DNA from 4 places in the Streptomyces sp. WMMC940 genome. Region 3 is predicted to be linked to each of the others. Evidence: riboswitches for the same ligand, from Rfam matches in the RefSeq annotation. Region 3 holds a riboswitch; each other region holds the start of a gene.

Region 1 (7,513 bases), 510 kb from region 3:
CTCGCCGTGCTGCCGGTGCCCCTGCTGATGGGGGCGTTCCGCTGGCTGGACCGGGTGGAGCCGGGGCCCTGGCGGAACCTCGTCTTCGCCTTCGCCTGGGGGGCCTGCGCGGCCGCCCTCGTCGCGATCATCGCCAACTCGTTCGCGACCCAGTGGATAGCCACGGCCACGGCCGACCCGACGCACGCGGACACGATCGGTGCGACCGTCGTCGCCCCCGTGGTCGAGGAGACCGCCAAGGCGGCCGCGGTACTGCTGTTGTTCCTCTTCCGGAGACGGGACTTCACCGGCCTCGTCGACGGTGTCGTGGTCGCCGGTTTCACGGCGACGGGCTTCGCGTTCACCGAGAACATCCTCTACCTCGGCAACGCCTTCGGCGAGGACCAGGAGTTCGGCACCTCCGGCTTCGCCTCCGTCACGGCCGCGACGTTCTTCGTACGGATCGTGATGTCTCCGTTCGCGCACCCGCTGTTCACGGTGCTCACGGGCATCGGTTTCGGGCTGGCGGCGGCCACCGCGCGGCACCGGAGGGTCCGCAGGGTCGTGCTGCCCGTACTCGGCCTGCTCCTCTCCATGGGCATGCACGCCCTGTGGAACGGCTCGGGGGTCTTCGGACCTCTGGGCTTCTACGCGGTGTACGCGGCGTTCATGGTGCCCGCCTTCGGTCTGCTGACCTGGCTGGCGGTGTGGACCCGGCAGCGTGAGCTGCGCACGGTCGCGGCCGAACTGCCGGCCTATGCCGCGGCCGGCTGGCTGGCGCCCGCCGAGCCGCTCGCCCTGTCCTCCATGAAGGCCCGCACGATGGCCCGCGATCTGGCGGCCCGCATCCACGGCGCCGCCGCCGCGCGCGCCGTCTCCGAGTACGAGGTGTTCGCCACCTCCCTGGCCTTCCTCCGCCACCGGGCCGAGCGGGGCACGGCCGGGCCGGACTTCGCCGCCCGGGAGCAGGAGCTGCTGCACCATCTGTGGCAGCGCCGGGATCTCGCGGGCCCGGCCCTGACGTACGCCGCCCGCGCCACGGGCCGCGCCTGGCAGCCCCCTCCGCATCTGGACTACAGCGGCTTCAACCCGTATCGCGGCTGACGCACCCCCGGCGGGCGCATGCGGGGCGGGGCGTGGACCGGGCGGCGCATGGACCGGGCGGCGCGTGGACGCCGACGAGCGGCGCGTCCGGGCATGACAGCCGGCGCCCCGGTGGGCGTCGGTGGGACGTCCACCGGGGCGCCGGCGGCCGGAGCACGAGGCTCCGTGCGAACGGCCGCCGGAGCGCACGGCTCCGAGCCGATGGGTCAGACGGAGAGGCCCTTGTCGCGCAGCCACGCGGCCGGGTCGATCCCGTCGCCGCCCGGGGTGTGCACCTCCAGGTGGAGGTGCGGGCCGGTGACATTGCCGGTGGCGCCGACGCGGCCGATGGTCTCGGAGGTGGAGACCTTCTGCCCCACGCCGACGGTCATCGACGAAAGGTGGCAGTACCAGACCTCGGTGCCGTCCTCGAGCTCCAGCACGATGCGGTAGCCGTACGAACCGGACCAGCCGGCCGACTTGATGGTGCCGCCGTGCACGGCCTTGACGGGGGTGCCCGTCGGTGCGGCGAAGTCGAGACCCGTGTGGTAGCCGGAGGACCACATGGATCCGGCCTGCCCGTAGGTGGAGGTCAGTGTGTACGACGAGGTCGGCAGCGAGTAGCTCGCGGCGAGCTTGGCCAGGCGCTCGGCCTCCGCCTTGCGGGCGGCCTCCTCCGCGGCCTTGCGCTCGGCCTCGGCCGCCTCGGCCGCCTGGGTCGCCTGCTGCTTCGCCTCGGCGGCGGCCTGCTCCGCGGCGGCCTGCTCGGCAGCGGCCCGCGCCTCGGCCTCGGCCTTGAGCTGCTGCTGCTCGGCCTGCTGGAGGATCCGGGCGCGCAGGGCCTCGCCCGCGTCACCGCCCTGGACCGCGGTTTCGGCCGTGGTGAGCGGCCCGTCCGCGACGGCTTCGTCGTCGGAGTCGTCCGACATCAAGGAGCCCACACCGGGCAGGGATTCGGCGTCGGGGAGTTTGTCCGCGATGACGTCGGGAAGGGAGATGGAGACCGCGGGCTTGTCCTGGGCGGTGGCCATGCCGCCCGCGCCGACCGCGGCGATGACGCCGACACCGAGGACGGTGGAGCTCCGCGCGAGCGCGTTGCGCTGCTTGACGACGCGGTGCCTGCCACGGACGGGACGGACCGATTCCTCGGTCGGGTTCCACTCCTCCGCCTCGGGGGCGGGAGCCCACTGGTCGCTGGGGACCCACTGCGCAGTGGGGGGCTCCTGGAGGGCAGGCTCGTTGGACGCCACGGAGGCGTTCTCCTTTCCTTCCTTCTCGCCTACCGGGTTAGCTGACGGGTTCGGAGCAGGAAGGTCTCCTACGGGCACCGCGAAGTGCCCGATTCACCCCAATGGTTGGTTCCCCGGTTCCCTTGCGGGATTCGGCGCGTGCGCACGGTGCCGTCTCCGACGACGGCTGGGACGACCGCGCTGCGTTATCGAACGTTAATAGAGACCGAGCTCGGATTCCAAGCCGTTCCGACTGATCGTTAAGGACGTTGGCCAGGACTTACCTGCAACAACAGCCCTGAAACGGACAAGTTGATGGGCCTTCATTCGGGCCGGAGGTTCTGATAGTTCGTCACTTGTTATGCGGAGGGCTTTCCTTCGATTACGCTCCGTGGCATCGCGCTTCTCAGCCAGCCCTCACGCCCCACATGCCACATGCCGCATCGGCACCGAAGCGCCCTTCGGGGAGGCGCCCCGCCCGTCACGGCGGGACCGGAGTCGTCCCGCGCCGCGGCGGCTGCCGCTCCTCCTCCCGGGTGACCGCGAGCAGCGCCATGTCGTCCGTCGCCGCCCCTCCCGTGTGCCGTCGCACATCGGCGACGACCACGTCCAGCAGTTCCTCCGGGCCGGAGAAGACCCGGCCGCCCAGGCGCCGGCGCGGGTCGTACATGACGCCGTGCGCGTCCCGTGCCTCGGACAGGCCGTCGGTGTAGAGGAGGAGCGTGCCACCGGGCGGATAGGACGTCTCGGAGGTCCGGTCCGGCGAGGCTCCGAGGCCCGTCCCCAGAGGCAGCGCCCGCTCGGGCGGATCCAGCACGAGCAGTGCGCCGTCCGCCCCGAGCAGCAGCGGCGGCGGGTGCCCCCGGTTGACGATCCTGATCCGCCCGCCGTCACGCGGGATCTCGGCGAGCACGGCGGTGATGAAGCCCTCGACGGCGCCGAAGCCGGATTCCCACGCGCCCTCCCGGGCGAGCGCCCGCTCCAGCCGCTGCGCCACCCCCGCCAGCGAGTCCTCCTGCTCGGCGGCCTCCCGGAAGGCCCCCAGCACCACGGCGACCGTCCCGACCACGCCCACGCCCTTCCCCTGCACGTCCCCCACGATCAGTCGCACCCCGTACGGAGTCTTCTGCGCCGCGTACAGGTCCCCGCCGATGAACGCGCCCCGCTCGGCCGCCTCGTACCGGGCGGCGACCTGCAGGCCGTCGATCCGCTCGTCCGGCCTGGGCAGCACGGCCCGTTGCGCGGCCTCGGCGACGACGCGGGCCGACGCCAGGCGCTCACCGCTGCGGCGCACGATCCGGTTGATGAAGAGGGCCAGTACGGAGACCGTGAACACGGTCAGCAACTCGGTGACGGCCGGGATCCTCTGGAGCCTGTCGCTGTAGACGTGCATGCCGGTCACCGCCGCGCAGGCCGCCACCCCGGTGGCCAGTGTGTAGAGCATCGAGAAGAAGGGGGCGGCGATCAGCGGCGCCGCCGTGAAGAGGGGGGCCGCGGTGAACGTGTCCGGTGTTCCGAGGTCGTAGAAGACCCCGCCCACGATCAGCAGCCACGGGAGTACCGCGACGACACGACGGCCACCGTTCTGCCCCTGTCCCTCGCCGCGTTGTCGATGCCGCACCAGTGGTCTCCTGCCGGGGTCCGTCCCAGGGTCGCGGACGGTGCCGCGCCCCATCCAGGCTGGCGGCCGCCGCGCCGCCCCACGAGTCGCCATCGGCCAACCGGCCGAGCCCCGCGGCGTCGCCGCGCCGACGTGACGGTCACCAGGGGGCCCTCCTGGTGACAGCGCCGCACCGGGCGACCGGTCGCCCGGTGGGGTGACCGCCGGCGCCGTTACCGGCCGTCGCCGAGACGGCGCTCCGCGTAGACCCTCAGCGCATCCCGGACGAAGACCGCGGTGCCTTCACCGTGCCGGTCGTAGGTGGCCGTGAAGCGCGGGTCGGCGACGTACATCTCGCCCAGACCGATCACATACGACCTGGTGGGGGTGGCCGTCACCGACAGCCACTCGCAGTGCCGCCGGGCGATGTCCTGGACCTGGTCGCTGTCCGGCGCGAGCCCGTCCCTCAGAGCCTGCCCGAAGTCACGTGCGATCGCGACCTGGCGGTCCTGGAAGTCCCGCTTCTCCTGCTCGCTCAGCGAGCGCCACCAGCGGTCGCCCTTCTCGTACGCCTCGCTGCCCCAGCGCTCGGTAACCTCCTCCTTGTACCGGGTGTGGTCGAAGCCGTCGAAGACCTCTTCCGCCATCAGTTCCTCCCCTTGCTCCGTCCGGTCGAGAGTGGTCCGCACCGAGGCGATCTGCCGCCCGATGCGTTCCCGCTCCTGCTCCAGCAGCCGAAGGTGCGTGCGCAGTGCGGTGGCCGTGTCCCGCTGGCCTTCCAGGACCTGCGCGATGGCGGGCAGGCCGAGGCCCAGCTCCCGCAGCAGCAGGATGCGCTGCAGCCGGACCAGGGCTTCCTGGTCGTAGTAGCGGTAGCCGTTGCCGCCGATCCGGCTCGGTGCGAGGAGGCCGAGCTCCCCGTAGTGACGAAGCGTGCGGCTCGTCGTGCCGGCCTTCCTGGCGATTTCCTGGATGGACCACTCCATGCCCAGAACGCTAGATCTTGACGTTGCGTAAAGGTCAAGGGGCAAGGGGACCGGACCGGGGAACGGGCATCGGCGCCCTCTGACGGGAAACGCACCGAGGGCCCGGAACCATGTGGTTCCGGGCCCTCGGCCTTCAGTAGCGGGGACAGGATTTGAACCTGCGACCTCTGGGTTATGAGCCCAGCGAGCTACCGAGCTGCTCCACCCCGCGTCGGTGAACACCACCTTACGCCATGCGGAGCAAGATCAATTCCATTTCCGCCCGGCACGGTCGGCGGAGGCGCCCCGAGATCGTCAGCAACCACGCAAAGAACCCCTTTCCGGGGCGGCAGATCCGCCCGCCCCGGCTCTTTCCAGCCCGCCCGACCTGCGGTTACTCCGCTACCTCGGTGCGTTCCCACCACTCGTAGACGGTCAGCCGCCCCTCGGGGGCGTCCTCGTGGCGGGTCGTGGCCTTGAAGTGCTCGTAGCCGCCGCGGTGCGGGATCTTCAGCTCCTGCCCCGGAGGGGTGATCGGCACGACCTGCCCCCGCAGGTCGTCCGGCCCGCCCTCGAGGCGCGCCTTGCTAGCCATGCCTCCAGTCTTCCCCCTCCCGGGACCACCCCGCACGCCCGCGGCGCCGATCGCCTCGTCCGGGGGCCCCGCCGACCAGCACCGGCGGGCGCGGACGGAGGCGCGGTAGACCTGCCTCGACGGGTACAGCCTCCAGCCCCGCCCGACCACCCCGACGCCCTCGGCTGCCGCCGCGACGGCGCCCCCGCCCCCGAACCCACCGAGCGCCCCAGCCTCCTCTCCGCAAGCCTCGACCCTCAGCGCCGCCAGTACCCATGAACACGACGCGCCCCCTTGCCCGGCCATCACGGCCAGGCAAGGGGGCGCATTCGTGCGTTCAGGACCAGACAGGGCGGCCGGTCTCCCAGAGCGCCGCGACGTGTGAAGCGAATCGGTCGTACAGGCCGTCATCGCCGAGGCGTCGTAGGTGCAGCATGGGTGACTCATGCCCGAGCAGGTTTGAGATGTGCGGCGTCACCAGCATCTGGTCATCGAAGGCGAACACGGACAGTGCGATGTGGTCGTCGTTGAACTTGGCCTCTATCCCGGGTGCTTCGCGGATCTTCTCCAGCGCGTCGAGCGTGATCCGGATGCGGGTGCCCACGGTCAGCGGCACGCCCTCGACTTCCTCGCGCCGACGGGTCACGTCCGACTCCGGGTCGCCGATGATGAACCGCACCTTGCAGCCGTCCTCGCCCTTGCGCTTCAACCTGTCGGCGAGACGAGGGTGTTCCTGCCAAATGAAGTAGTTGGTGTACCCGGCGAAGGTGATGGCATGGGAGGCGCCGTCGATGAGCGAGGCCCACACGGATGTGGGGCACGCGTTTCGGTACGGGTAGGCCGCGACGATTTCGCGGTCCGGGCCAGTCTCGATGGACGACCGGACGGCCTTCGGCCACAGCACGTCAGCACTCACTCCCAACACGGCCTCGACCTCTACGCGGGTCTGCGGATGCGGAACCCGACACGGATCAGATAACCACCGCTCGGCCGTCTTAACCGTGACGCCGACTGTACGGGCGAGACGTCCGGCGGTCATATTCGCGTTGGCCATAGCATCGCGGAGCACTGTGTTCAAGGTGTCCCCCGAGGACGTTTCGGCTTTCTCGGACGATAGCCCCAAGGTGTCCCGGCCGTCTGCATATCGGACGTAGAAACGTCCCCCAGGGTGGCGCAAGTTGGTGCCATGACGGAGCGGCAGCCAAGCGGCACATCGAGATCGAGAGAGACCCTGCGGGAGCTGATTGCCGGGCGGGCCGTAGCCCGCGGCGAGCGGGAGGTGGACGGGCTAAAACTGCCCGAAAGGTCGGCCATCCCGCCTGGCTCAATGATGTTCCCGCCGTGCAAGTGCCCCCGCTGCCGCTAGCGCAAGTCCCTCGCACCACGACTGTGTAGGAGGAGTTGCACATGGCCACAGTCATCCCGACGCAGGTGAAGACCCGCGACCCGCAGGTGATCCTCAACTCGGTTCAGCCGCACATCCGCCACCTCACGATCAACGTCGCGGACGGCGGCACCCTCTGGGAGCGGGAGATCGCGCTCCTGCTGCGCGACAACACCATGGTCCGCAACATGGCGGAGCGGATCCTCGCCAACGCGGTGATGTACTCGATCGCCTCCATGGAACACCCGGACGTCCACCTGGGCGTGGGCAAGCTCGTCGATATCGGCGTGCACCAGCTCATCCTCGACACCCCCGTGTACTTCGCCCTGTGCGACGTCTACAACGGCGGCCGGTACAAGCACCACGCCCCGTTCATCCAGCGCCGCAGCGACGGCCTGTGCCTGCGCACCGCGGACTTCCTGCGCGCGGACGGCTGGGACGTCGACGACGAGCTGTGGGCCATCGACGGCGCGAACTGCTCGCCTTGCGACAACAAGGTCCCCGACAGTCACTGACCGCCCTAGGCTGGCCCCTGCCCTCTTCCCCCGGGGAGGGCAGGGGCCTCACCCGTTCCCGCCCACGAAGGGGATCCCGTGCCCGCACGACACGACATCGCAGCGGAGACCGAACTCTGGGACACCTACGCCGGCAGCGCCTTCAAGGACGACGCCGAACCGGTATTCCACTGGACGCAGTACG
Region 2 (7,513 bases), 1.6 Mb from region 3:
GGCAACGTCCTGACCGCCGCCCTGGCCGTGATCGTCGGTGTGGCTCTGCTGGCCGGCCCGTGGCTGGTGCGGATGACCCAGGACCTCTCCGAGGAGCGCCTCATGCGCATCCGCGCCCAGGAGCGCGCCGAGGTCGCCGCCCACGTCCACGACTCCGTGCTGCACACCCTCACCCTGATCCAGCGGAACGCGGACGACGCGGGTGAGGTGCGCAGGCTCGCCCGCGCCCAGGAGCGCGAGCTGCGCAACTGGCTGTACCGGCCGGAGGGCACCGGCAAGGAGGAGGACGAGGAGCCCGCCATGCTCGCGGACGCGGTGAAGCGCTCCGCGGCGGAGGTCGAGGACAAGCACGGCGTCCCGCTGGAGGTCGTCGTCGTCGGTGACTGCCCGCTCGACGAGAAGCTGACGGCGCAGATGCAGGCCGCGCGCGAAGCGATGGTCAACGCCGCGAAGTACGGTGGCGAGGGAGGACCCGTACAGGTGTACGCGGAGGTGGAGGGCCGTACGGTGTTCGTCTCGGTGCGCGACCGGGGGCCGGGGTTCGACCCCGACGCCGTTCCGGAGGACCGCATGGGCGTACGAGAATCGATCGTCGGCCGTATGCAGCGCAACGGAGGCACGGCGCGCCTGCGGTCGGTGCCCGGCGGAGGCACCGAAGTGGAGCTGGAGATGGAGAGGGCGGACGGATGACCGAGCAGACCGACGCAGCCGAGGGGACGGAGCGCCGGGCACGGGTCGTGCTCGTCGACGACCACCGGATGTTCCGCGCGGGGGTGCAGGCCGAGATCGGCAGGACCGAGGAGACCGGCGTCGAGGTCGTCGGCGAGGCCGCCGACGTCGACCAGGCCGTCACCGTGATCACTGCCACCCGTCCCGAGGTGGTGCTCCTCGACGTGCATCTGCCCGGTGGCGGCGGCGTGGAGGTGCTGCGCCGCTGCGCGGGACTGGCGACGGCCGCCGAGCGCCCGGTCCGCTTCCTGGCACTGTCCGTGTCGGACGCCGCCGAGGACGTCATCGGGGTGATCCGCGGCGGCGCACGCGGCTATGTGACCAAGACGATCACCGGCGCCGATCTGGTCGACTCGATCTTCCGGGTCCAAGAGGGCGACGCGGTGTTCTCGCCGCGGCTGGCCGGATTCGTCCTCGACGCCTTCGCCTCCACGGACGCGCCCCCCGTGGACGAGGACCTGGACCGGCTCACCCAGCGCGAGCGCGAGGTGCTGCGGCTGATCGCCCGTGGCTACGCGTACAAGGAGATCGCCAAGCAGCTCTTCATCTCGGTGAAGACGGTGGAGTCGCATGTGTCGGCGGTGCTGAGGAAGCTGCAGCTGTCGAACCGGCACGAGCTGACGCGCTGGGCGACGGCACGCCGGCTGGTCTGAGCCCGCGAGCCCCGGCGGCGCACCACGAGTCCGGTGAGGACCCGGCGGCGCACGACGGGCAGTCGAGGACCACCGGACCGGGATCGTCGAGGCCCGCCGGACGAGACGACCGGTCGGCGAGGCGTACGGGCGGTGACGGGGCGCGGGCCCGCGTCCGGTCTCCGGCCCGCGCCGGTCCGCCCGCCCCGTGTCCACGAGTCCGGCATGGGGCGGATGTGTGACGAGAACGCCCCGTGTGCGCGGCAACCGGGACGGGGTCCGCTCCCTCTAACCGTCCGTGATGAGCTTGACCGGTACCTCCTTCTTCGTGACGGCGATCGTGCTGGCCGCGGTCGCGGTGCTGCTGCCGCTCGTCCTGTGGGGCAGGGTGCGCGGCCCGGCGCTGGTGCGGGGCGCCGTCCGGCTGGCGATGCTCGGCTTCGCGCAGGCGACCGCGCTGGTGGTCGTGTTCGTCGCCGTGAACAACAGCAACGGCCTCTACGGCAGTTGGGAGGACCTGCTCGGCACGGGCGACCACGTCGAGGCCGCGTCCGACCTCGGCGAGGACGGACTGGGCGGGGTGCGCTTCGCCGACCTCCCCAAGAGCAGGGTGACGTTCGGACGGGCGACCGATCCGCTCCTGGGCGAAGGCGTCCAGGTCACCGAATTCACGGGGCAGGTCTCGGGCGTCCGCGGCGAGGTCTACGTCTGGCTGCCCCCGCAGTACGACGAACCCGCCTACCGGAACACGAAGTTCCCGGTCGTCGAACTCCTCCCGGGGTACCCCGGGTCGGCGAAGGCGTGGTTCGCCACGCTCGAGGTGCAGGAGCAGCTGCGGCCGTTGATGGAGAGCGGCGGGATCGCCCCGTTCATCCTCGTCGCCCCGCGCACGACCCTGCTCGGCCGGGTCGACACGGGCTGCGCGAACATCCCGGGCCGGATCAACGCCGACAGCTGGCTGAGCGTCGACGTCCCGAGGATGGTGATGGACAACTTCCGTGCCATGCAACGTTCGGAGGGCTGGGCCGTGGCCGGCTACTCGGCGGGCGGGCACTGTGCGGCGAAGCTCGCCGTCGCCCATCCCGACCGCTACCGCGCCGGGGTGAGCCTGTCCGGCTACAACGACCCCGCAGCCGAGAAGGCCTCGCTCGCGGGCCGGGACGGGGAACTGCGCCGCGCCAACGACCCGCTCGCCATCCTGCGGTCCGCGGCGACGCCGCCGCGCACCGCCCTTTTCGTCTCCGGCGCACGCGGCGACGGCTTCGAGTCGGGCCTCGCACTGCGTTCCGCCGCCCTGCACCCGACGACGGTCGAGGTGGTCGAGATCGGCGGCGCGCACGACACGGGTGAGTGGCGGCGGCAGGTCCCCGACGTCTTCTTCTGGCTGACCCGCCAGGTCGGCTACGAGCGAGGAACGACGCCGTCGGCGGCCGGCCGCCGACGGCCGGTCGACGGCCGGCAGGGATCGGGCGGGGCGGGCCCCTTGCCATGAGCCCGCCGGGCGCCTCCCGTCCGGACGCAGGGCGAGACCCGCCCGGCACCCCATGGGGCACCACGATCAGGAGATCCGCGTCGCTCCCGCATAGGGCATCTGGTCGATGGGCGCGATCCGTACCGGCGCTCCCGGACGAGGGGCGTGGATCATCCGGCCCCCACCGATGTAGAGCCCCACGTGCGAGATGCCGGAGTAGAAGAACACCAGGTCCCCCGGCGCGAGCCGGGATCTCGGCACCCGCTGCCCCGCGTCGATCTGGGTGTACGTGGTGCGCGGCAGCGCGACCCCGGCGGAGCGCCAGGCGGCCTGGGTCAGCCCCGAGCAGTCGAAGGCGGACGGTCCCGTCGCGCCCCAGACGTAGGGCTTGCCGAGCGCCCCGTAGGCGTAGGCGACGGCCTGTGCGGCACGGGGGTTGGGGGCGGCGACAGCGGGTCCGGTGCGGACCGTGCCGCGGTCCGCACGGCCCGCGGCGGTGCCGTCCCGGCCGGCGTGGGCGGCGCGCTGCTCGGCGGTGAGCCGCGCCAGCAGGGCCTCGGCCGCGGCCAGCTTCTTCCGCACCACCGCGCGGTGGTGGGCCACGCGTGCCCGCTGCTCCTCGAGCTCGGCCAGCCGCTCACCGGCCTCGGCGCGCACCTGCTCGAGCTCCCTCGTCTGCCGTTGCAACGCCGCGAGGGCCGCGGCCTGGCGGTCACCGACCCGCTCGGTCAGCTCGGCACCCGCGAGGTACCGCGCCGGGTCGGAGTCGAGGACGAGCCGCAGGGCGGGATCGAGGCCGCCCGCCCGGTACTGCGCCGTCGCGAAGGAACCCAGCGCGTCGCGGGAGGCGTTCAGGCGCTCCATGCGTCGGGCGGCCTCGTCGCGGAGCTCCCCGGCCTCCCTCCGCGCCGTATCGGCCTTCTCCTTCGCCCCGTTGTACTTCTCGGTCTCGGCCTCCGCCTCCTGGTACAGCCGGTCGGCCGCGGCCCGGACCTCCTCCGCAGTGGGCACCGGCTCGGCGTGCGCGGCGCCCTCGAAGGCGGTGGCGGTGGCCGCACCGGCGAGCGCGAGAGTGGCGGAGAGGCGTGCGGCGGTGCCGGAATGCGTGCGCTGCCTGGGCTTGCGGTGCGCTGCCACGAGGGCCCGTCCTTCCGTAGGGGCCCGCCGTCACGGGGACCGGCGGCGGACCGCACAGGGGGAGCGGCCCGCCACCGGCTCTTCCGGCGGGGGCGGCCGGCGGCCGCCCGGGTACGGACGGTGGTGGAGCCGGCCACCTGGGTGAGGACGCTAGAGCTCTCGGTCACCACGAAGTGGCGCCATGAACGGAATTGGCATGAGAAGGACCGCCCGGGTTCGCTTTGGGACCGCCCGGCTAGGCTCCGGTGCCATGGACGTACTCATCAATGTCTTCGTCGCCCTTCACATCATCGGTATCGCGGCGCTGCTCGGCGGTTTCCTCACCCAGATGAAGGCGATGGGGGCGGGGGCGGCGCACTTCACTCCGGGGATGCTGCACGGCGCGCTGACCATGCTGGTGACGGGCGTGGCACTGGTGGGACTGAACCAGGCGGACGACCAGCCCGTGAACAACCTCAAGATCGGCATCAAGCTCGCCGTGCTCGTGGTGATCCTGGCGCTCGTCTACGTCAAGCGGGACGAGGAGACCGTGGACAAGGGGGTGTTCGGGGCGGTCGGGGGCCTGACCCTGGCGAACGTCTTCATCGCGACCCTGTGGACCTGAGCGGGCCCGGAGCCCTGCACGGCTCGCGCCGCGAACCCCCTCTTCCGAAGGGCGCCGCGGCGCGAGTGAGCGAGTGCGTGACTCCGCGACCCGGGGGTCGGCGGTCGCGGGTCTCCGGCCCACGTGAACGCTACGCGGGCCGGATGCTGCCGTGGATCGGCATGTAGTAGATCGACTCCTCGCGGACGTTCGCGCCCGGCTTGGGGGCGTGGATCATCTTTCCGTCGCCGATGTAGACACCGACGTGGCTGATGTCGTCGTAGAAGAAGACCAGGTCACCCGGGAGCAGATCGGCCGTCGCCACGCTCTGTCCGGCCTTCACCTGGTCCCAGGTGGTCCGGGGCAGGTCGACGCCCGCCGCGCGCCAGGCGGCCTGGGTGAGCCCGGAGCAGTCGTACGAGCTCGGGCCGGTCGCGCCCCAGACGTACGGCTTGCCGATTTGGGCGCGTGCGAAGGACAGCACCTTCTCGGCCTTGGCCGCGTACGTGCCGCCGGTCGTTCCGGAGGCCGTCCCCGTGGCCGAGCCGGTGTCCGTGCCGGTGCCGGTCTGTTCCCGCTCCTGCCGCTCACGCTCCCGGAGCTGCCGCTCGGCCTCGGCTTCCGCCTCGGCCCTCGCCTCGGCCTTCCGGCGGGCCTCCTCCTCCTTCTTGCGCTCGAGCTCGGCGAGCCGCGCCCGTTCCTCGGCGGTCAGCCGCGACAGCAGTTCCCGCGCCTCGGCGAGCTTCCTCTGGACGGCCTGCTTCCTGGCACGCAGCGACTCCTGCGAGTCCGTGAGCGTCTCCAGGCTCCTGGTGGCCTGCGCGCGCTGCTTCGCGGCCTCGGCCCGGTGGGTCTCGTAGTCGGCGATGGCGCCGCGCTGCTGTTCGGTCAGCCGGTCCATCAGTTGTGTCTGGTCGGCGTAGGACTGCGGGTTGTCGGCGAAGAGCAGTGCGGCGGTCGGGGTGACGGCGCCGGTGCGGTACTGGGCGGCCGCGTAACTGCCGAGGGCGCGCCGGGACTCGTTGAGCGCCTCCGTGCGCTCGGCGGCCTCGTCGAGCGCACGGTCCACCTTGCGGCGCTGCTGCTCGGCGGACTCCTTCGCCTTGTTGTACTCCTGGGTCGACGAACCCGCCTGGCGGTAGAGGTCGTCCACCTTCTTCTGGACTTCCTCGATGCTGGGCTTCGGGTCGGCTGTCGCATTCTGGGCCGAGAGGAGCGAGACCCCCGCTATGGCGGCCGTCGTGATCCCGACGGCAGGTGTGTTCGTACGTGTGCGGCTGCGCGGCTTGCGGTGCGACGCCAAGGCCGGCATCTCCTTCCGTGGAACGCCTACCGGGTTAGCTGTCGGGTTCGGACGGAACGGAAGGTTTGCCCTACGGGCCAGATGAAACCAGGCCCGATTCACCCCAGTTGTGCTTTTTGAGTGGGTCCCCGGTTCCGAACTCCTCGGTGAGGGGCACGGATTCGGCGCGGCTGCCCGGCCGACGTGGTTCGTCGAAGGGGGTACGGGCCGCCTGGGCGAGCACGCTAGCCAAAGTGTGGCGCTGCTGTGAAGGAGAGTGGTCGATATGCCCGATACATTTTCGTGACCTTGGCGCTGTGTGTCCATGTCATGACTGGAGGTGTCCGATCGTGATTCCCGCGAAGGCGGCGGCGGGCTGTCGGTGGGGCCGCCTAGACTCGGAGAGCGATGAGCAGCCTCTTTGACGACAGTTTCCTGGCGGACCTCCAGCGCACCCCGGCCCCGGAGGACCCCCCGCCACCGGAGGACGACGAGCACCCGCCCGCGGACGAGGTCCCGCACGACCTCTTCGAGGGCAGGTTCGACGTGCCTCCGTCCGGGGACGCCCACTACCGCAACGGCGCCCCGCGCCCCGTCATCGACCCGGCGGCCCTGCTCGACGGGCTGAACGAGCAGCAGCGCGCCGCCGTCGTCCACACGGGGTCGCCGCTGCTCATCGTCGCCGGCGCCGGCTCCGGCAAGACCCGGGTGCTGACCCACCGGATCGCCCATCTGCTGGCGACCCGTGACGTCCACCCCGGCCAGATACTGGCCATCACCTTCACCAACAAGGCCGCGGGGGAGATGAAGGAGCGCGTCGAGCAGCTCGTCGGCCCGCGCGCCGGAGCCATGTGGGTCTCCACCTTCCACAGCGCTTGCGTCCGCATACTGCGCCGGGAGAGCAAGAGGCTCGGCTTCACGTCGTCCTTCTCGATCTACGACGCCGCCGACTCCAAGCGGCTGATGGCACTGGTCTGCCGCGATCTGGACCTCGACCCGAAGCGGTACCCGCCGAAGTCGTTCAGCGCCAAGATCTCGAACCTGAAGAACGAGCTGATCGACGAGGAGACCTACGCCGACCGGGCAGGTGGGGGTACCACCCAGGCCGACGGCTCCGGGGGAGGTTTCGAGAAGACACTGGCCGAGGCGTACCGGATGTACCAGGCCCGCCTGCGCGAGGCCAACGCGCTGGACTTCGACGACATCATCATGACCACGGTCCATCTGCTCCAGGCGTTCCCGGACGTCGCCGAGCACTACCGGCGCCGGTTCCGTCATGTCCTGGTCGACGAGTACCAGGACACCAACCACGCCCAGTACACGCTCGTGCGCGAGCTGGTCGGCACGGGCTACGACGACCTCGGCCCCGCCGAGCTGTGCGTGGTGGGCGACGCCGACCAGTCGATCTACGCGTTCCGCGGCGCCACGATCCGCAACATCCTCCAGTTCGAGGAGGACTACCCGGACGCGACCACGATCCTGCTCGAGCAGAACTACCGGTCGTCCCAGACGATCCTCTCCGCGGCCAACGCCGTGATCGAGCGCAACGAGAGCCGCCGTCCCAAGAACCTGTGGACGAACGCGGGCGCCGGAGCGCAGATCACCGGCTACGTCGCGGACACCGAGCACGACGAGGCCCAGTTCGTCGCCGACGAGATCGACCGGCTGACGGACGCGGG
Region 3 (7,513 bases):
GGTTGTGCGGGAGGCCGGACCGCCGTGGTCCTCGCGACCGGTGAGGGCGACCAGGCCCTCACCGACGGCCTGGCCCGCATGGCGGGCTCCGGCCGGGTGCGGATGCCCGACCTGGAACTGCTGCCCGGCTCCTACGACCTCCCGGGCGCGCGGCTCCTCGACCTCGTCCAGGTCATGGACCGGATCCGCCGCGAGTGCCCGTGGTCCTCGCAGCAGACCCACAAGGGCCTCGCCAAGTACGGCATCGAGGAGGCGTACGAGCTGGTCGAGGCCATCGAGGACGGCGACCGCGACGAACTGCGCGAGGAGCTCGGCGACGTCCTCCTCCAGGTCGTCTTCCACGCGCGCATCGCGCAGGAGGCGAGCGGGGAGGAGGGGGACGAGCCGTTCTCGATCGACGACGTCGCCGGGACCATCGTCGACAAGCTCGTCCACCGCCACCCGCACGTATTCGGGGACGCACGTGCCGAGACCCCGGAGGACGTCAAGGAGCACTGGCTGCGCACCAAGGCGATCGAGAAGCGGCGGGAGTCGGTGACCGACGGCGTCCCGCTCGGCCAGCCGGGACTCGCGCTCGCCGCGAAACTGGCGGGCCGGGTGCGCACGGCCGGGCTGGAGGTGGAGCTGCCCACGGAGCACGGCGACCGCGCCGTCGGCTACGAACTGCTGGCGATGGCCGTGCGCGCGGAGGCCGAGGGCCACGACCCGGAAGCCGCCCTCCGCGCCGCCGCCCGCGCCTACCGCGACGCGATCCGTGCGGCGGAGTCCGCGGCCCGGGGCTGAAAGGGGAGGGGCGGCCGCTCCGGCGGGTGCGTCAGTCCCGCTTCCCGCGCCGCCGGTCCACGGCGGTGAGGTCGACCTCGACGGGGTACGGGACCTCGACCTTCAGCCGGTTGTGGTGGATGCCGGTGACGGCGTAGGCGTTCGTGGCGGGGTCGAGCTCGTAGACGTAGACGACCGGCAGGTCGTCGCTCTTCTCGACCCGCCAGAAGTGCCGGATGCCGGCCGCCGCGTACTTGCGCGGTTTGAGCTCGCGGTCGCGCTGCACGGACTCGTCCGAGACGATCTCGACGGCGAGCAGGATGTCGTCCGGGGCGTACCAGGTCTGCTGCGGTCCCGTGCGGGCGCTCCACGGAACCACCATGAGATCGGGCTCCGGCCGGTCGCGTACGCCCAGTTTGGTGGTCATCTCGCGGACGACATAGAGGTCGTCCGGTGCCTGCTGCACCAGTGCGTTCTCCAGCAGCCGCAGTGCGGCCATGTGGAAATCGGTCTGCGGAGTCACGAAGAACAGTCCCCCGTCGATCAGCTCGGTGTGCGGCGGGAGACCCTTGATCCGGTCGAGGTCGTCCGCCGTCCACCCACCGGGGGGCGGGACCGGGAACACGTACTGTTCCTCCCGGCCGTCCTGGTCTTCCCTCCGGTCTTCGGCTGCGGCACTCATCAGCGCTCCCATGCGACGGAGTCTGGCGTGTACGGCAAGCCTACCCACGGGGAACGCGGAGAGGTCCGCCGAACGGGTGACCGGCCCGGCGCGGGTTAACGTCGTCCCATGCACGACCGGCCGTCCCGCGTCCCCGACGCCCCCGAGCTCTTCACCTGGGAGTTCGCCACCGACCCGTACCCCGCCTACGCCTGGCTGCGCGAGCACGCGCCGGTGCACCGGACCAGGCTGCCCAGCGGGGTGGAGGCATGGCTGGTGACCCGGTACGCGGACGCCCGGCAGGCCCTCGCGGACCAGCGGCTCAGCAAGAACCCGGCGCATCACGACGAGCCCGCGCACGCGAAGGGGAAGACGGGGATCCCGGGGGAGCGCAAGGCGGAGCTGATGACGCATCTGCTGAACATCGACCCGCCCGACCACACCCGGCTGAGGCGGCTCGTGTCGAAGGCGTTCACCCCCCGACGGGTGGCCGAGTTCGCACCCCGGGTACAGGAGCTGACGGACCGGCTCATCGACGGTTTCGCACAGAGGGGGAGCGCGGACCTCATCCACGAGTTCGCGTTCCCGCTCCCCATCTACGCCATCTGCGACATGCTCGGCGTCCCGCGCGAGGACCAGGACGACTTCCGGGACTGGGCGGGGATGATGATCCGTCACGGCGGGGGGCCGCGCGGCGGTGTCGCCCGGTCGGTGAAGAAGATGCGCGGCTATCTCGCCGACCTGATCCACCGCAAGCGCGAAGCCCCCGGCGACGACCTCATCTCGGGTCTCATCAAGGCGTCGGACCACGGGGAGCACCTCACCGAGAACGAGGCCGCCGCGATGGCCTTCATCCTGCTCTTCGCCGGGTTCGAGACCACGGTGAACCTCATCGGGAACGGCACGTACGCGCTGCTGCGGAATCCGGGGCAGCGGCAGCGGCTCCAGGACTCGCTGGCCGCCGGCGAGAACGGTCTGCTGGCCACCGGGGTCGAGGAACTGCTGCGCTACGACGGGCCGGTCGAACTCGCCACCTGGCGGTTCGCGACCGAGCCGCTGACGCTCGGCGGACGGGACATCGCCGCCGGCGACCCCGTCCTCGTCGTGCTCGCCGCAGCGGACCGCGACCCCGAGCGGTTCGCGGAGCCCGACACCCTCGATCTCGGCCGCCGGGACAACCAGCACCTCGGGTACGGGCACGGCATCCACTACTGCCTGGGCGCGCCCCTCGCGCGGCTGGAGGGGCAGACCGCGCTCGCGACCCTCCTCACCCGGCTGCCCGACTTGCGACTTGCGGTCGATCCGTCGGAATTGCGGTGGCGTGGGGGACTCATCATGCGCGGATTGCGCACTCTGCCCGTTGAATTCACCCGGCGCTGAATCTGACGACCAGTCAGTAATGTGACTTTCACGTGATCTCCGCTGCATCGACTTGTGACTGACGTCGGAGTGCGGCTACGTTCACCCCGACTCCGGGTCATCGAGGTTTCAATCGCCTCGAGAAACCCTGGAGTTTTCTGTAGTCACACGGAAGGCACACCGCATGCTGTCCGGGAACGGCCGACACCGCCGACCTCGTCAGGCCCCCGCCCTCATTGTCGCGGCAGGGGTGACCGGATCGGCCATCGCCATCCCGCTGCTGGGTGCGGGTTCCGCGTCCGCCGCCGACACCGCCACCTGGAACCGCGTCGCGGACTGCGAGAGCGGTGGTGACTGGAGTGCCAACCTCGGCAACGGTTACTACGGCGGCCTCCAGATGTCCCAGGAGACCTGGGAGGCCTACGGCGGCACCGCCTACGCGCCGCGCGCCGACCTCGCCAGCTCCTCCGAGCAGATCTCCGTCGCCGAGATGGTGCTCGCCGCCCAGGGCGCTACCGCCTGGCAGAGCTGTGGAGTGATCACGGGCCTGGGCGGCGGTGGCTCCGAGTCCGCCGGCACTCCGTCGGCCGACCCGCTGGGCGACCTCGTGAAGGGGCCCTCGTTCGGCGACGGGGCGGATTCCGTGCCCGAGCCGGACGCCGGGGCCTCCTCGCCGGACGGGTCCCAGCCGGGCGCGGGCGAGTCCTCGTCCGAGCCGTCCGGGCCGCCCGAGCCGTCCGAGCAGTCCGAGCAGTCCGAGCAGTCCTCCTCGCCGGCCGGCTCCTCGGAGTCCGCCGGATCCGCCGAGGGCTCCGGTGGGGGCGCGGAGGCGTCCGGTGAAGCCGGGGCGGAGGCGGGCGCCGGCAAGCACCGGGGCACCCCGGCCGCCGAAGGGGATGAGTCGGGTAATTCGGGCGATGAGCGTGAATCGGGGCGCCATGCCTCACGAGGTGACGGATCGGCACGGAGCGACGCCGCCACGGGAGACGAGTACGTCGTTCGCACCGGAGACAACCTCTCGTCGATCGCCGACGCGAACCAGGTGCCCGGCGGCTGGCCCGCCCTCTACGAGGCGAACCAGGATGTCGTCGGCTCTGACGCGGACCTCATCCTGCCTGGCCAGAGCCTCGATCTCGGCCTGGGCGAAGGCGAGTTGAAGGAGTAGTTCGGGTACTTATGTCCGGTTCTGTGCGAGTGAGACAAGAGTCTCTTCCGGTCAACTGGCGCCGCTAGGCGGTCAACTCCGGTCATCACGGCTCTCACCTGCGAAAACGGACATGTTGCCCCGTCAGTTTTGGGCGATTTCTCCCCGATGTTCGTCTTTGAACATCGGGGAGACGTGTGTTTACGGTCTGAACTGCTCGCAACGCGGGCCCCGTCGACCGCACGCCGAATCCTGCCGGCGGCCGCCGGGAACAGTCGTCGCGCAAGCGCCGAAGGCAGGAGCGGGGGACCCAAGGTAAGTGCCGGACAGGCCCGATGAGGGCTGCCCGGCTAGGGGTGGAGCCGTGCGCTCGTCGCACGGCCGGGCACCACATCGGCCCGAACCCGACAGCTCACCTCGCAGGCGTCGGTGAGGAGAACTTCGATGCTGCTTTCCGGCAAGGGCAAGCACCGTCGCCCGACGGTCTTCCAGCGGTCCACCCGTGTCGCCACGCTCGCCGGTGTCGCCGGTGCCGCCATAGCCGCACCGCTGATGGCCTCGGGCACCGCGTCCGCCGCCACCGCCTCCGAGTGGGACGCCGTCGCCCAGTGCGAGTCCGGCGGCAACTGGTCGATCAACACCGGCAACGGCTACTACGGCGGGCTGCAGTTCTCGGCCTCCACCTGGGCCGCCTACGGGGGCACCGCGTTCGCCTCCACCGCCGACAAGGCAAGCAAGGCGCAGCAGATCCAGATAGCCGAGAAGGTCCTGGCGGGCCAGGGCAAGGGTGCCTGGCCGAACTGCGGCACCGGACTGTCGAACGCCTCGTACGACGGCGCCGCCCCGGCCGCCCCCAAGGTCGCCGAGCCCGCCGCCCCGAAGCGAGCCGAGGCCCCGACCAGCCGCTCCGAGCGCGCCGCCGCCCCGGTCAGGAAGGGCGACGGCGAGTACACGGTCAAGGCCGGCGACACCCTCAGCAGGATCGCCGAGGCCGAGAAGGTCAAGGGCGGCTGGAAGAAGCTGTTCGAGTTGAACAAGGACATCGTCGAGGACGCGAACGTCATCCACCCCGGCCAGAAGCTCCACCTGAGCTGACGACCGGCCCCGGGGACCCACTGCGGTCCCCGGGGCGGCCGCCGTCCGGTGGGCCCGGCGGACCACCCGACGGCACACCACCGTCCCCCGGCCCCGGCCCGGTGCGGCATCCCCCGTACCCCCCGCAGTCCGGCGGGCACGGGAGGTGCCCCCGGGCCGGGGCCTTTGTCCGTTCCGACCGCTTTTTCGTCCCACGGGGCGGGCATCTGCCGGCCGATGCCTCCCAGGCGGTTAGGCTCTTGCCGCAAGGCCAAAGCGACCCTGCACCGACACGGCTCCGCTTGTGTCACCTCACGCGTCACATCCCAGAAGGAGATGCTCGTGCCGTCCATCGACGTCGTCGTAGCCCGGGAAATCCTGGACTCCCGAGGCAACCCCACGGTCGAGGTCGAGGTCGGCCTCGACGACGGCAGCACCGGGCGTGCTGCCGTTCCGTCCGGTGCGTCCACCGGCGCCTTCGAGGCCCTCGAGCTCCGCGACGGCGACCAGAACCGCTACCTGGGCAAGGGTGTCGAGAAGGCCGTCCTCGCCGTCATCGAGCAGATCGGCCCCGAGCTCGTCGGCTACGACGCCACCGAGCAGCGCCTGATCGACCAGGCGATGTTCGACCTCGACGCCACCCCGGACAAGTCCTCCCTCGGCGCCAACGCGATCCTCGGCGTCTCCCTCGCCGTCGCGCACGCCGCCTCCGAGGCGTCCGACCTGCCGCTGTTCCGCTACCTCGGCGGCCCGAACGCGCACCTGCTGCCCGTTCCGATGATGAACATCCTGAACGGCGGCTCGCACGCCGACTCCAACGTGGACATCCAGGAGTTCATGATCGCGCCCATCGGCGCGGAGTCCTTCTCCGAGGCACTGCGCTGGGGCACCGAGGTGTACCACACCCTGAAGAAGGTCCTGAAGGAGAAGGGACTCTCCACCGGACTCGGCGACGAGGGCGGTTTCGCCCCGAACCTGGGCTCCAACCGCGAGGCCCTCGACCTCATCCTCGAGGCGATCAAGAAGGCCGGCTACACGCCGGGCAAGGACATCGCGCTCGCGCTCGACGTCGCCGCCTCCGAGTTCTACAAGGACGGCGCCTACGAGTTCGAGGGCAAGTCCCGCTCGGCCGCCGAGATGACCGAGTACTACGAGGAGCTCGTCTCCGTCTACCCGCTGGTCTCGATCGAGGACCCGCTGTTCGAGGACGACTGGGACGGCTGGAAGACGATCACCGAGAAGCTCGGCGCCAAGGTCCAGCTGGTCGGCGACGACCTGTTCGTGACCAACCCCGAGCGCCTCGCCCGCGGCATCGACGAGGCCGCCGCCAACGCCCTCCTGGTCAAGGTCAACCAGATCGGCTCGCTGACCGAGACCCTCGACGCGGTCGAGCTGGCCCAGCGCAGCGGCTTCAAGTGCATGATGTCCCACCGCTCCGGCGAGACCGAGGACGTCACCATCGCCGACCTGGCCGTCGCCACCAACTGCGGTCAGATCAAGACCGGTGCCCCGGCCCGTTCCGAGCGCGTCGCCAAGTACAACCAGCTCCTGCGCATCGAGGAGATCCTCGACGACGCCGCGGTGTACGCCGGCCGCAGCGCGTTCCCGCGCTTCAAGGGCTGATTCCGTACGGACCCGCCGGGCGGCTAGCCCGGCGGGGGCCGGAGGTTGCGTACGTCCCCGCACACGGTCCCGTACCGTGTGCGGGGACGTACGCACGTGAAGGGGAAGGCGCACTGATGGCCCGGGACCGGTTCTCCACCGCGACCAGGCTGCGGCTGCTCGGTGAGCAGACCGCCGCCCGCGTCTACCGTTCGCAGTCCCGCCGGCAGGCCCGGCGCTCCCGGCTCACCGGCCGGGCCGCCTTCCTCGCACTCGTCGTATGCTCGATGATCGTCGCGCTCGCCTATCCGATGCGGGCGTACGTGTCGCAGCAGAACGAGATCGCCGAGCAGCAGCGGCTCGCCGCCGCGGCCCGCGAGCGCGTGGAGCGGCTGCGCGACGAGAAGGCCCGCCTCCAGGACGACGCGTACGTCATGCGGCTGGCCCGTGAGCACCTGCACATGGTCCGGCCCGGCGAGACCGGGTACATCGTGGTCGACCCGCGGGCGGCCCGTGAGCCCCGTGCCGAGGAGGCCGGTGTCGGCCGTCCCTGGTACTCGAACGTCTGGGACGGCGTCGACCGCGCCGACGCGCGACGCTAGCCAAGACACGGAACCGACGAAGAGACATACACATCCCATGGACACGCCCCCGCCGAGCACCGCGCCCACCCCGCCCACCGCGGAGGACATCGCCGCCTTCAAGGAGCAGCTCGGCCGCCCGCCGCGCGGTCTGCGGGCCATCGCCCACCGCTGCCCCTGCGGCCGGCCCGACGTGGTCGAGACGGCGCCGCGGCTGGAGGACGGCACGCCCTTCCCCACGCTGTACTACCTGACCTGCCCGCGGGCGGCCTCGGCCATCGGCACGCTCGAGGCGAACGGCGTCATGAAGGAGATGACCGAGCGGCTGCA
Region 4 (7,513 bases), 2.1 Mb from region 3:
TCGGTCGCCGCCGCCATGTCCACGGGATGGTCGAGCTGGACGACGCCGATCCCGCCCAGAACGCGGACGTCCCGGACGCCGCCGATGCCGGTCGCCTCCGCGAGACCCGCGCGGAGCCCGGTCTCCAGGCGTTTGACCTCCTGTTCCCAGTCGTGGGAGAGCAGCAGGTCGATCGACGCGCACGCGACCGCCGACGCGAGCGGATTGCCCATGAAGGTCGGCCCGTGCGCCAGCACGGGCACCTCGCCGCGCGAGATGCCGTCGGCCACCCTCCCCGTGCACAGCGTCGCGGCCATGCTCAGATATCCGCCGGTCAACGCCTTGCCCAGACACATGACATCGGGTGAGATCCCCGCGTGCTCCGCCGCGAAGAGCCGTCCCGTGCGCCCGAATCCGGTGGCGATCTCATCGAGGATCAGCAGCACGTCGTGCTCGTCGCACGCCTCCCGCAGGACCCGCAGATACGCGGGGGAGTGGAACCGCATCCCGCCCGCGCCCTGCACCACAGGTTCCACGATCACGGCGGCGAGTTCGTCCGCGTGCCGCGCGACGAGTGCGCGCAGATGGTTGGCGTAGGCGGGGTCGTACGGCAGGTCGTGGCCGGCCGGGGGCGCGTCGGCGAAGATCTGCCGCTGCAGGACCCCGGACCACAACTCGTGCATCCCGCCCTCGGGGTCGCACACCGACATGGGCTGCCAGGTGTCGCCGTGGTAGCCGCCGCGCCAGGTCAGCAGCCGGCGTTTGGCCGGACGGCCCGTCGAACGCCAGTACTGGAGGCACATCTTCACCGCGACCTCGACGGACACCGAACCCGAGTCGCAGAGGAAGACGTGCCGCAGGGGGTCCGGAGTGATCTCGACGAGCCGGGTCGCGAGCCGGACCGCCGGCTCGTGGGTGAGCCCGCCGAACATGACGTGACTCATCCGCTCCAGCTGGCCCCGCGCGGCCTCGTTGAGCACGGGGTGGTTGTAGCCGTGGACCGCGGACCACCAGGAGGACATGCCGTCCACCAATTCGGTCTGCCCGTGTGCCGGTTCGGCGAGCCGGAGGCGCACCCCGGACGCGGACTCCACGACCAGCGGGTCCGTACGGCCCGGCATGGGGCCGTACGGGTGCCAGACATGGGCCCGGTCCAGGGCCACCAGCTCGCGGGCGTCGGAGCTACGCATTGGGGGCGAGGTCGGTTCCCGCGCCGCGGCGGCGGACGGCCACCAGGTCCGGGCGCGCCCCGGAGGCGCCTGCTGCCTCCGGCGCGGTCTCCTCGGCGCTGTCGCCGCACGGGGCGCAGCCCCCGCCGCCGTGCGAACCGCAGCCGCCCGGGGCGGCGTCCGCACGGTGCGCCGGTAGCGTCGTGGTGTCCGAGCCCTCCACCTCGAAGCCCGCGTCCGCGATCATCTCCAGGTCCGCCTTGCCTGCCTGGCCCTCACTGGTGAGGTAGTCGCCGAGGAAGACGGAGTTGACCAGGTGCAGTGCCAGCGGCTGCAGGGTGCGCAGATGGACCTCGCGGCCGCCCGCGAGGCGCACCTCCACGTCCGGGCACACGAACCGCACCATGGCGAGGATGCGCAGCGCCCGCTGGGGGGTCAGATTCCATTCCTTCGCCAGGGGAGTGCCCTCGAACGGGATCAGGAAGTTCACCGGCACCGAATCGGGGTCCAGCTCCCGCAGCGCGAACACCACGTCGACCAGGTCCTCGTCGCTCTCCCCCATGCCCGCGATCAGCCCCGAGCAGGCGGACAGTCCGGCGGCATGGGCCTTCTGGACGGTGTCCACCCGGTCCGCGTACGTGTGGGTGGTCGTGATGTCCCCGTACGTCCCCTCGGACGTGTTGAGGTTGTGGTTGTACGCGTCGGCGCCGGCCTCGCGCAGCCGCTCCGCCTGGCCTTCGGAGAGCAGACCCAGACACGCGCACACCTCGACGCCGTCGTTCTGCTCCTTGATGGCAGCGATGGTCTTCGAGACGCGGTCGACGTCACGGTCCGTGGGACCGCGGCCGCTGGCGACCAGGCAGACCCGCTTCGCGCCGCCCGCGACCCCGGCGGCGGCCGCCTCGGAGGCCTCGTCCGGCTTCAGCCAGGTGTACTTGAGGATCTCCGCCTTGGAACCGAGCCGCTGGGAACAGTACGAACAGTCCTCCGGACAGAGCCCGGACTTGAGGTTGACGAGATAGTTCAGTTTCACCCGCCGCCCGAACCACTGACGGCGCACCTTTCCGGCCGCGGCCACCACATCGAGCAGATCGTCGTCGGAGGTCGCCAGTACGGCGAGCGCTTCTTCGCGGGTCGGCAGCTCACGCCGCAGGCCCTTGTCCACCAGCGTGTTCAGGAGGTCCATGGCGCAGATCCTCGCCTACCGGGCGCCCCCCGGCCAAGGAGGAACTCCACAACAGCCCCCGTTTGAGGTGTGTGTATGGCCACACTCTGACCTCCGGCGTCCCCCGCTAGGGTCTGTTCGCTGCCTACAAAAGGACCGGACCATGCCCCGAGTGCCTCAGGATCCTTTCGACTGGACGGACGACGCGGCGCGCCGCCGTGCGGAGGCGGGCCTCGTCCGTGCGCTCCGTCCCCGGCCCGCCGACCCCGCCCTGCTCGACCTGGCGGGCAACGACTACCTCGGCCTCACCCGCAGGAAGGAGGTCACCGAGGCGGCCGCCTCGGCCGCCCGGCGCTGGGGCGCTGGGGCGACCGGGTCCCGGCTGGTGACCGGGAGCACCGAACTGCACGCGGAACTGGAGCGCGAGCTCGCCCAGTTCTGCGGGTTCGAGGCCGCCCTGGTGTTCTCCTCGGGGTACGCGGCGAACCTCGCGGCGCTCACGGCGCTCAGCGCGCACGGGTCGCTCATCGTCTCGGACGCCGGCAACCACGCCTCGATCGTCGACGGCTGCAGGCTGTCGCGTGCGGAGACCGCCGTCGTGGCGCACGCCGATCCGGAGGCCGCGGCCAAGGCGCTCGACGCCCACTCCGGCAGACGAGCCCTGCTCGTGACCGACTCGGTCTTCTCGGTGGACGGCGACGCCGCGCCCCTGGCCGCCCTCGCCGGTGTGTGCCGCGCACACGGGGCGGCCCTGGTCGTGGACGACGCGCACGGCTTCGGCGTCCTCGGCGAAGGAGGCAGGGGAGCCCTGAACGCGGCCGGTCTCGCGGGGGCCACGGATGTCGTCGCCACGCTCACCCTCTCCAAGTCCATGGGCAGTCAGGGCGGAGCGGTCCTCGGCCCGGCGCGGGTCATCGAGCACCTCGTCAACGCCGCCCGAACGTTCATCTTCGACACCGGACTCGCGCCGGCCGCCGTGGGCGCGTCCCTCGCGAGCCTGCGGCTCCTGCGCCGTGAGCCCGCACTGGCGGACCGGGCCAGAAACGTGGCGAGCACGTTGCACGGGCGGCTGACGGAGGCGGGACTGACCGCCGCCCGGCCGGACGCGGCCGTGGTCTCCGTGCAGGCGCCCTCACCCGAGTCGGCGGTGCGCTGGGCGGCGGACTGCCGTGCCGCGGGTCTGGCCGTGGGCTGCTTCCGGCCGCCGTCCGTGCCGGACGGGATCTCACGGATCAGGCTCACCGCGCGCGCCGACCTCACCGACCGGCAGATCGGGACGGCGGTCGCCGCCGTCCTGGAGTCGGCGCCCGGCGTCTGACGCGGTGCCGGGTGTCCGACACGGGATCCGCGCGCGGCGCGGGCCCGTTCACCGCGACGGCGCGCCGAGTCCGCTGAGGAAACCGGTCCAGGCGGCCGGTGAGAACACCAGCAGTGGCAGTCCGGGGTTCTTCGAGTCGCGCACCGCCAGCGCGCCGTCGGCGCACCGGGCGGTCTCCACGCAGTTGTTCATTCCCACGCTACGGCTGCTGCGCTGCCAGTACGTGCCCGGCAGAGGGCGTACACGTGCGTCGTGAGCAGACATTGGGGGGTGCCTTCCCTACACGCCGTCACGGATCCCTGCGACGAGATCCAACGAGTCAGTCGGCGAGAGCGCATGCGCCTGCATGGTGCGGAAAGCGGCGCCGTACGTCTCGAGGTCTTCCTTCCGTTCGAGATAGAGACTACTCGTCAAGTGGTCAAGAACAACCACATCTAGATCAGAAGTGTTCGGAAAGGAGAAGATAACGAAAGATCCGGTCAGTCCCACGTAGCCGCCCGTCGAGAAGGGCAGCACCTGCAGCCGCACATGCGGGAGTTGGGCCATCTCCAGCACCCGGCGTAGCTGGCCCCGCATCACCTCCCGACCGCCCACCTGGCGCCGGAGGACCGCCTCGTCCAGCACGGCACTGAAGGTCAGCGGGCGTTCCGCGCGCAGTACGCGCTGACGCGCGATGCGCACTTCCACCAGCGAGTCCACCGTCTCCGTCGGCACGCTCTCCAGCGCGGAACGGGTCACCGCCCGCGCGTAGTCGGGCGTCTGCAGCAGTCCGGGCACCACCGAGGTCTCCAGCGTGCGCGCCGCGCTCGCCTGGGACTCCAGGCTGATGAAGTCCCGGTACTGCGGCGGAATCACCCCGCGATACGCGTGCCACCAGCCCTTTCCCCCGCCGTCCGCCGTGCCGGCCAGCGTCCCCAGCAGCTCGCGCAGCCGCTGGTCGGCGACTCCGTAGACGTCCAGCAGCCGAGCCACATCGGCCGGTTTCACACCGCTCGTTCCGGTCTCTATGCGGCTCACCTTCGACTGGTTCCAGCCCACGAGCAGCGCCGCCTCCCGGCTCGTGAGGCCGACGCCCAGCCGCAGACCGCGCAGTTCCTCGCCGAGCTTGCGCCGGCGCACCGCGGGACCCTGCCGCATGCCGAATCTCCTCCTGTTCTCCGCCGTTCCCACGGCCGCCCGGCGGCGGACACCGGTGACCGTCCGGACGGGCACCGGCGGACGCAGTGCCAGGCGCCAAGTGTGCGCCCGAATACGCTCTCGCGTAGCAGGGTTCACCGCTTTGAGCGACAGATATATGCATATCCAGGTGGATCCCCTGCCGTGGGGGCGGCAACAGTGGCAGTCTGGCGCGAAGCGCAGTCCGAGGCTGTTCCGGCATCCAATCCGTTACGTGCCGCGCTCCGGCAGCCCCGGTGGGAAAGGGACAGCTCGCCATGGCAGACCATCAGGAAGCCTCCGTCACTCTGCCGAGCGATCCCGCCTCGGTATCCGCCGCGCGCAGATACGTCTCCGAGGTCCTCGCCGAATGGGGACTGCCGGGGGAGACCGGCACCGCCGAAACGGTCCGTCTCATCGTCTCCGAACTCGCCACCAACGCCGTCCAGCACACCTTCGGGCTGTCCCCGACCTTTACGGTGGACGTCCGTCTGGAGCGTGACGAGCGTCTGTGCATCGGCGTCACGGACAGCCATCCGCGCAGGCCCCAGCGGCTGCCCGCGGCCGTGCAGCAGGACAACGGCCGCGGCATGGTCATCATCCGCTGGCTCGTCGCGGAATGCGGGGGAAGGCTGCACGTCGATCCCACGCCCGAGGGCGGCAAGACCGTCTGGATCGCGATGCCCTGGAGCGCGGCCGACGCCGAGCCTCCACACTGAGGGCCCGGGCCGGCCGCCGGCGCCGTGAGCCCGGGCCGAACGACGCGCCCGGGCCGGTCGACGTCCTGCGCTCCGGGGCCGGGGTTCGGGACCGCCGCGCCGCTTCGCTTGACGTCACCTCTGCCGAGGGACGTCAGCGCCGCCCGGTGCGCGCGGCCGGTGCTGACGCGGCACTAGCGTACGCGCCCGTAGCGGACGCCCTTGGTCCAGATCTTGGTCAGCTTCACGACGGAACCGGTCTTCGGCGAGTGCCAGATCTTCCCGGCCCCCGCGTAGATGCCGACGTGGTACACGTGCCCCCGCGAGTGGAAGAACACCAGGTCGCCGCGCTGCCGCTGGGAGGCCGAGATATGACGGGTGCGGTTGTACTGCTGCTGGGCCGTGCGCGGCAGTTGCTTGCCCGCCTTCTTGTAGGCGTAGAGCGTGAGCCCCGAGCAGTCGAAGCGGCTCGGACCGGTCGCTCCGTACCTGTACGGGGCTCCCTTCTTCGACGCGGCGACCTTGAGAGCCTTCGTCGCGTGCGCCGAGGCCGCTTGTGCCTCCGGCGCACCGCCCGGCACGATCAGTGAGCCGCCGACGGCGGCGATCGTGAGTGCCGAGACGGCACCCGTCCGGGACAGCAGGGACGGGAGATGTGTCTGCGCAGTCATGCGCAACCCTTCGTCAGCCGCCTGTGAAGGATGACCTGTCGGGTTCGGACCGGCGAAGACGCCCGGCCGCTCACACGGCTTCACCCCAAGGACCGGCCACCGTTCCGGTGGCAGGCCCGCACTGCTGGGTCCTCCACTCCTGCCGAAGCCCTCATGTCGACCAGGCATCCGGTGCGGCGGCAGGACTCGGCGTCCGCCCGGACCGCCCCGCCGCGGTGGCGGGGGCTTGTCGTCCCAGGGATCTTGACCCACGAACTGCCGGATTTCCGAGTCGAAACGACGATTTGTGAGGCTCCTCACCACTGATCTGTTCGGGTGGACAGGGCCGTTCGGGGGACTGGGCGTCGCCGGGTGACGAGCCCCGTACCTGCGGCGAAGCGCGTCATTGGGCCGATCGGGCGATGCGGTTGCGCAACTTGCACGGGACGAAAGTCGAAGCGCTGACTGGTCCGGATGGGCGACACCCGGTCGTACGCTTCTCGGGCGGGTCGGAGGCGCCGGGGCACCCGTTTCACGCTGGACCGTCAACTCTGCTGATCCGGTGGCACGGTGATCCGCAAGGCTCGGCGTTCCCCGCCCAATACCCGTAGTGCGCGGGCCAATGTGACGGTGTGCAGCTCGCTCTCGCCGCGCATGTGCATGACCGTCAGGGCGTCGCGGAGCTCCGTGGCCCGGGCGACCAGGGCCTGTGCGGCGCGGAGGGCTCCATATGTGTGTGTCCCGCGTGCCGGGTTGATCCTTCCCAGTTGGTCGACCACTTCGAGATAGCTGTCGACGAACTCGCTCTCGGCGCGTGTCAGTGCGGGCAGCGGCGGCAGCTCGGGTGGCAGCACCGCCGGCTCACCCGAGGACGGCGGAAGTCGGGAAACACTTCCGGTTCTTGACGATGTGATCGACCAGCCCGTAGCGAAGGGCTCCCGAGGCGTCGAACACGGAGTCGCGGTCGAGATCGGCTGCGATGCGTTCGGCGCTCCGGCCGGTGTGGCGGGCGAGCATGGCCGTGAGCTGCTCCCGCAGCCGCAGCAACTCGCGTGCCCGGATGTCCAGATCGGTGGGCTGCCCCTGGACCGGCTCCGGCAGCGAAGGCTGCTGGACGACCACGCGGGCACCGGGCAGGGCCATGCGCTTGCCCGGGGTTCCGGCGGCGAGCAGCACGGCGGCGGTCGACGCGGCCTGTCCCAGGCAGGTGGTCACCACGTCGCAGGTCACCGTCTGCATCGTGTCGTAGACGGCGGACATGGCGCTGATGGGGCCGCCGGGCGAGTTGATGTAGAGCGAGATGTCCTGGTCCGGCGCGGTGTACTCGAGGTACAGGAACTGCGCGATGACGTCGTTGGCCGAGGTGTCGTCGACGGGGG

What was found. A riboswitch is a leader RNA that binds a small molecule or an ion and turns the genes downstream of it on or off. The one in region 3 is predicted to bind cyclic di-AMP.
Region 1: it holds a riboswitch for cyclic di-AMP, as region 3 does, so the genes downstream of both, O7595_RS17665 (M23 family metallopeptidase) here and O7595_RS19900 (transglycosylase family protein) in region 3, are expected to answer to the same signal.
Region 2: it holds a riboswitch for cyclic di-AMP, as region 3 does, so the genes downstream of both, O7595_RS12710 (C40 family peptidase) here and O7595_RS19900 (transglycosylase family protein) in region 3, are expected to answer to the same signal.
Region 4: it holds a riboswitch for cyclic di-AMP, as region 3 does, so the genes downstream of both, O7595_RS29455 (C40 family peptidase) here and O7595_RS19900 (transglycosylase family protein) in region 3, are expected to answer to the same signal.

Annotation. Positions count from the first base shown of each region.
Region 1 covers NZ_JAPZBC010000001.1:4,009,285-4,016,797, reverse strand. The annotation lists gene O7595_RS17670 (PrsW family intramembrane metalloprotease) at 1-1,083, shown strand, start outside; gene O7595_RS17665 (M23 family metallopeptidase) at 1,290-2,312, opposite strand; cyclic di-AMP (ydaO/yuaA leader) riboswitch at 2,324-2,459, opposite strand; gene O7595_RS17660 (PP2C family protein-serine/threonine phosphatase) at 2,773-3,912, opposite strand; gene O7595_RS17655 (MerR family transcriptional regulator) at 4,125-4,877, opposite strand; tRNA gene O7595_RS17650 (tRNA-Met) at 5,015-5,088, opposite strand; gene O7595_RS17645 (DUF5988 family protein) at 5,251-5,451, opposite strand; gene O7595_RS17640 (DUF5919 domain-containing protein) at 5,768-6,484, opposite strand; gene O7595_RS17635 (hypothetical protein) at 6,838-7,329, shown strand; gene O7595_RS17630 (class I SAM-dependent methyltransferase) at 7,408-7,513, shown strand, end outside.
Region 2 covers NZ_JAPZBC010000001.1:2,914,635-2,922,147, reverse strand. The annotation lists gene O7595_RS12735 (ATP-binding protein) at 1-690, shown strand, start outside; gene O7595_RS12730 (LuxR C-terminal-related transcriptional regulator) at 687-1,382, shown strand; gene O7595_RS12725 (alpha/beta hydrolase) at 1,663-2,853, shown strand; gene O7595_RS12720 (C40 family peptidase) at 2,920-3,969, opposite strand; gene O7595_RS12715 (hypothetical protein) at 4,220-4,573, shown strand; gene O7595_RS12710 (C40 family peptidase) at 4,704-5,864, opposite strand; cyclic di-AMP (ydaO/yuaA leader) riboswitch at 5,863-6,032, opposite strand; gene pcrA (DNA helicase PcrA) at 6,243-7,513, shown strand, end outside.
Region 3 covers NZ_JAPZBC010000001.1:4,515,388-4,522,900, forward strand. The annotation lists gene O7595_RS19880 (nucleoside triphosphate pyrophosphohydrolase) at 1-783, shown strand, start outside; gene O7595_RS19885 (Uma2 family endonuclease) at 815-1,444, opposite strand; gene O7595_RS19890 (cytochrome P450 family protein) at 1,553-2,803, shown strand; gene O7595_RS19895 (transglycosylase family protein) at 2,967-3,947, shown strand; cyclic di-AMP (ydaO/yuaA leader) riboswitch at 4,204-4,367, shown strand; gene O7595_RS19900 (transglycosylase family protein) at 4,371-5,021, shown strand; gene eno (phosphopyruvate hydratase) at 5,343-6,623, shown strand; gene O7595_RS19910 (FtsB family cell division protein) at 6,740-7,204, shown strand; gene O7595_RS19915 (DUF501 domain-containing protein) at 7,242-7,513, shown strand, end outside.
Region 4 covers NZ_JAPZBC010000001.1:6,664,865-6,672,377, forward strand. The annotation lists gene O7595_RS29425 (adenosylmethionine--8-amino-7-oxononanoate transaminase) at 1-1,169, opposite strand, end outside; gene bioB (biotin synthase BioB) at 1,162-2,334, opposite strand; gene O7595_RS29435 (8-amino-7-oxononanoate synthase) at 2,486-3,631, shown strand; gene O7595_RS29440 (DUF397 domain-containing protein) at 3,680-3,895, opposite strand; gene O7595_RS29445 (helix-turn-helix domain-containing protein) at 3,911-4,768, opposite strand; gene O7595_RS29450 (ATP-binding protein) at 5,065-5,505, shown strand; gene O7595_RS29455 (C40 family peptidase) at 5,679-6,155, opposite strand; cyclic di-AMP (ydaO/yuaA leader) riboswitch at 6,159-6,332, opposite strand; gene O7595_RS29460 (hypothetical protein) at 6,680-6,988, opposite strand; gene O7595_RS29465 (ATP-dependent Clp protease proteolytic subunit) at 6,996-7,513, opposite strand, start outside.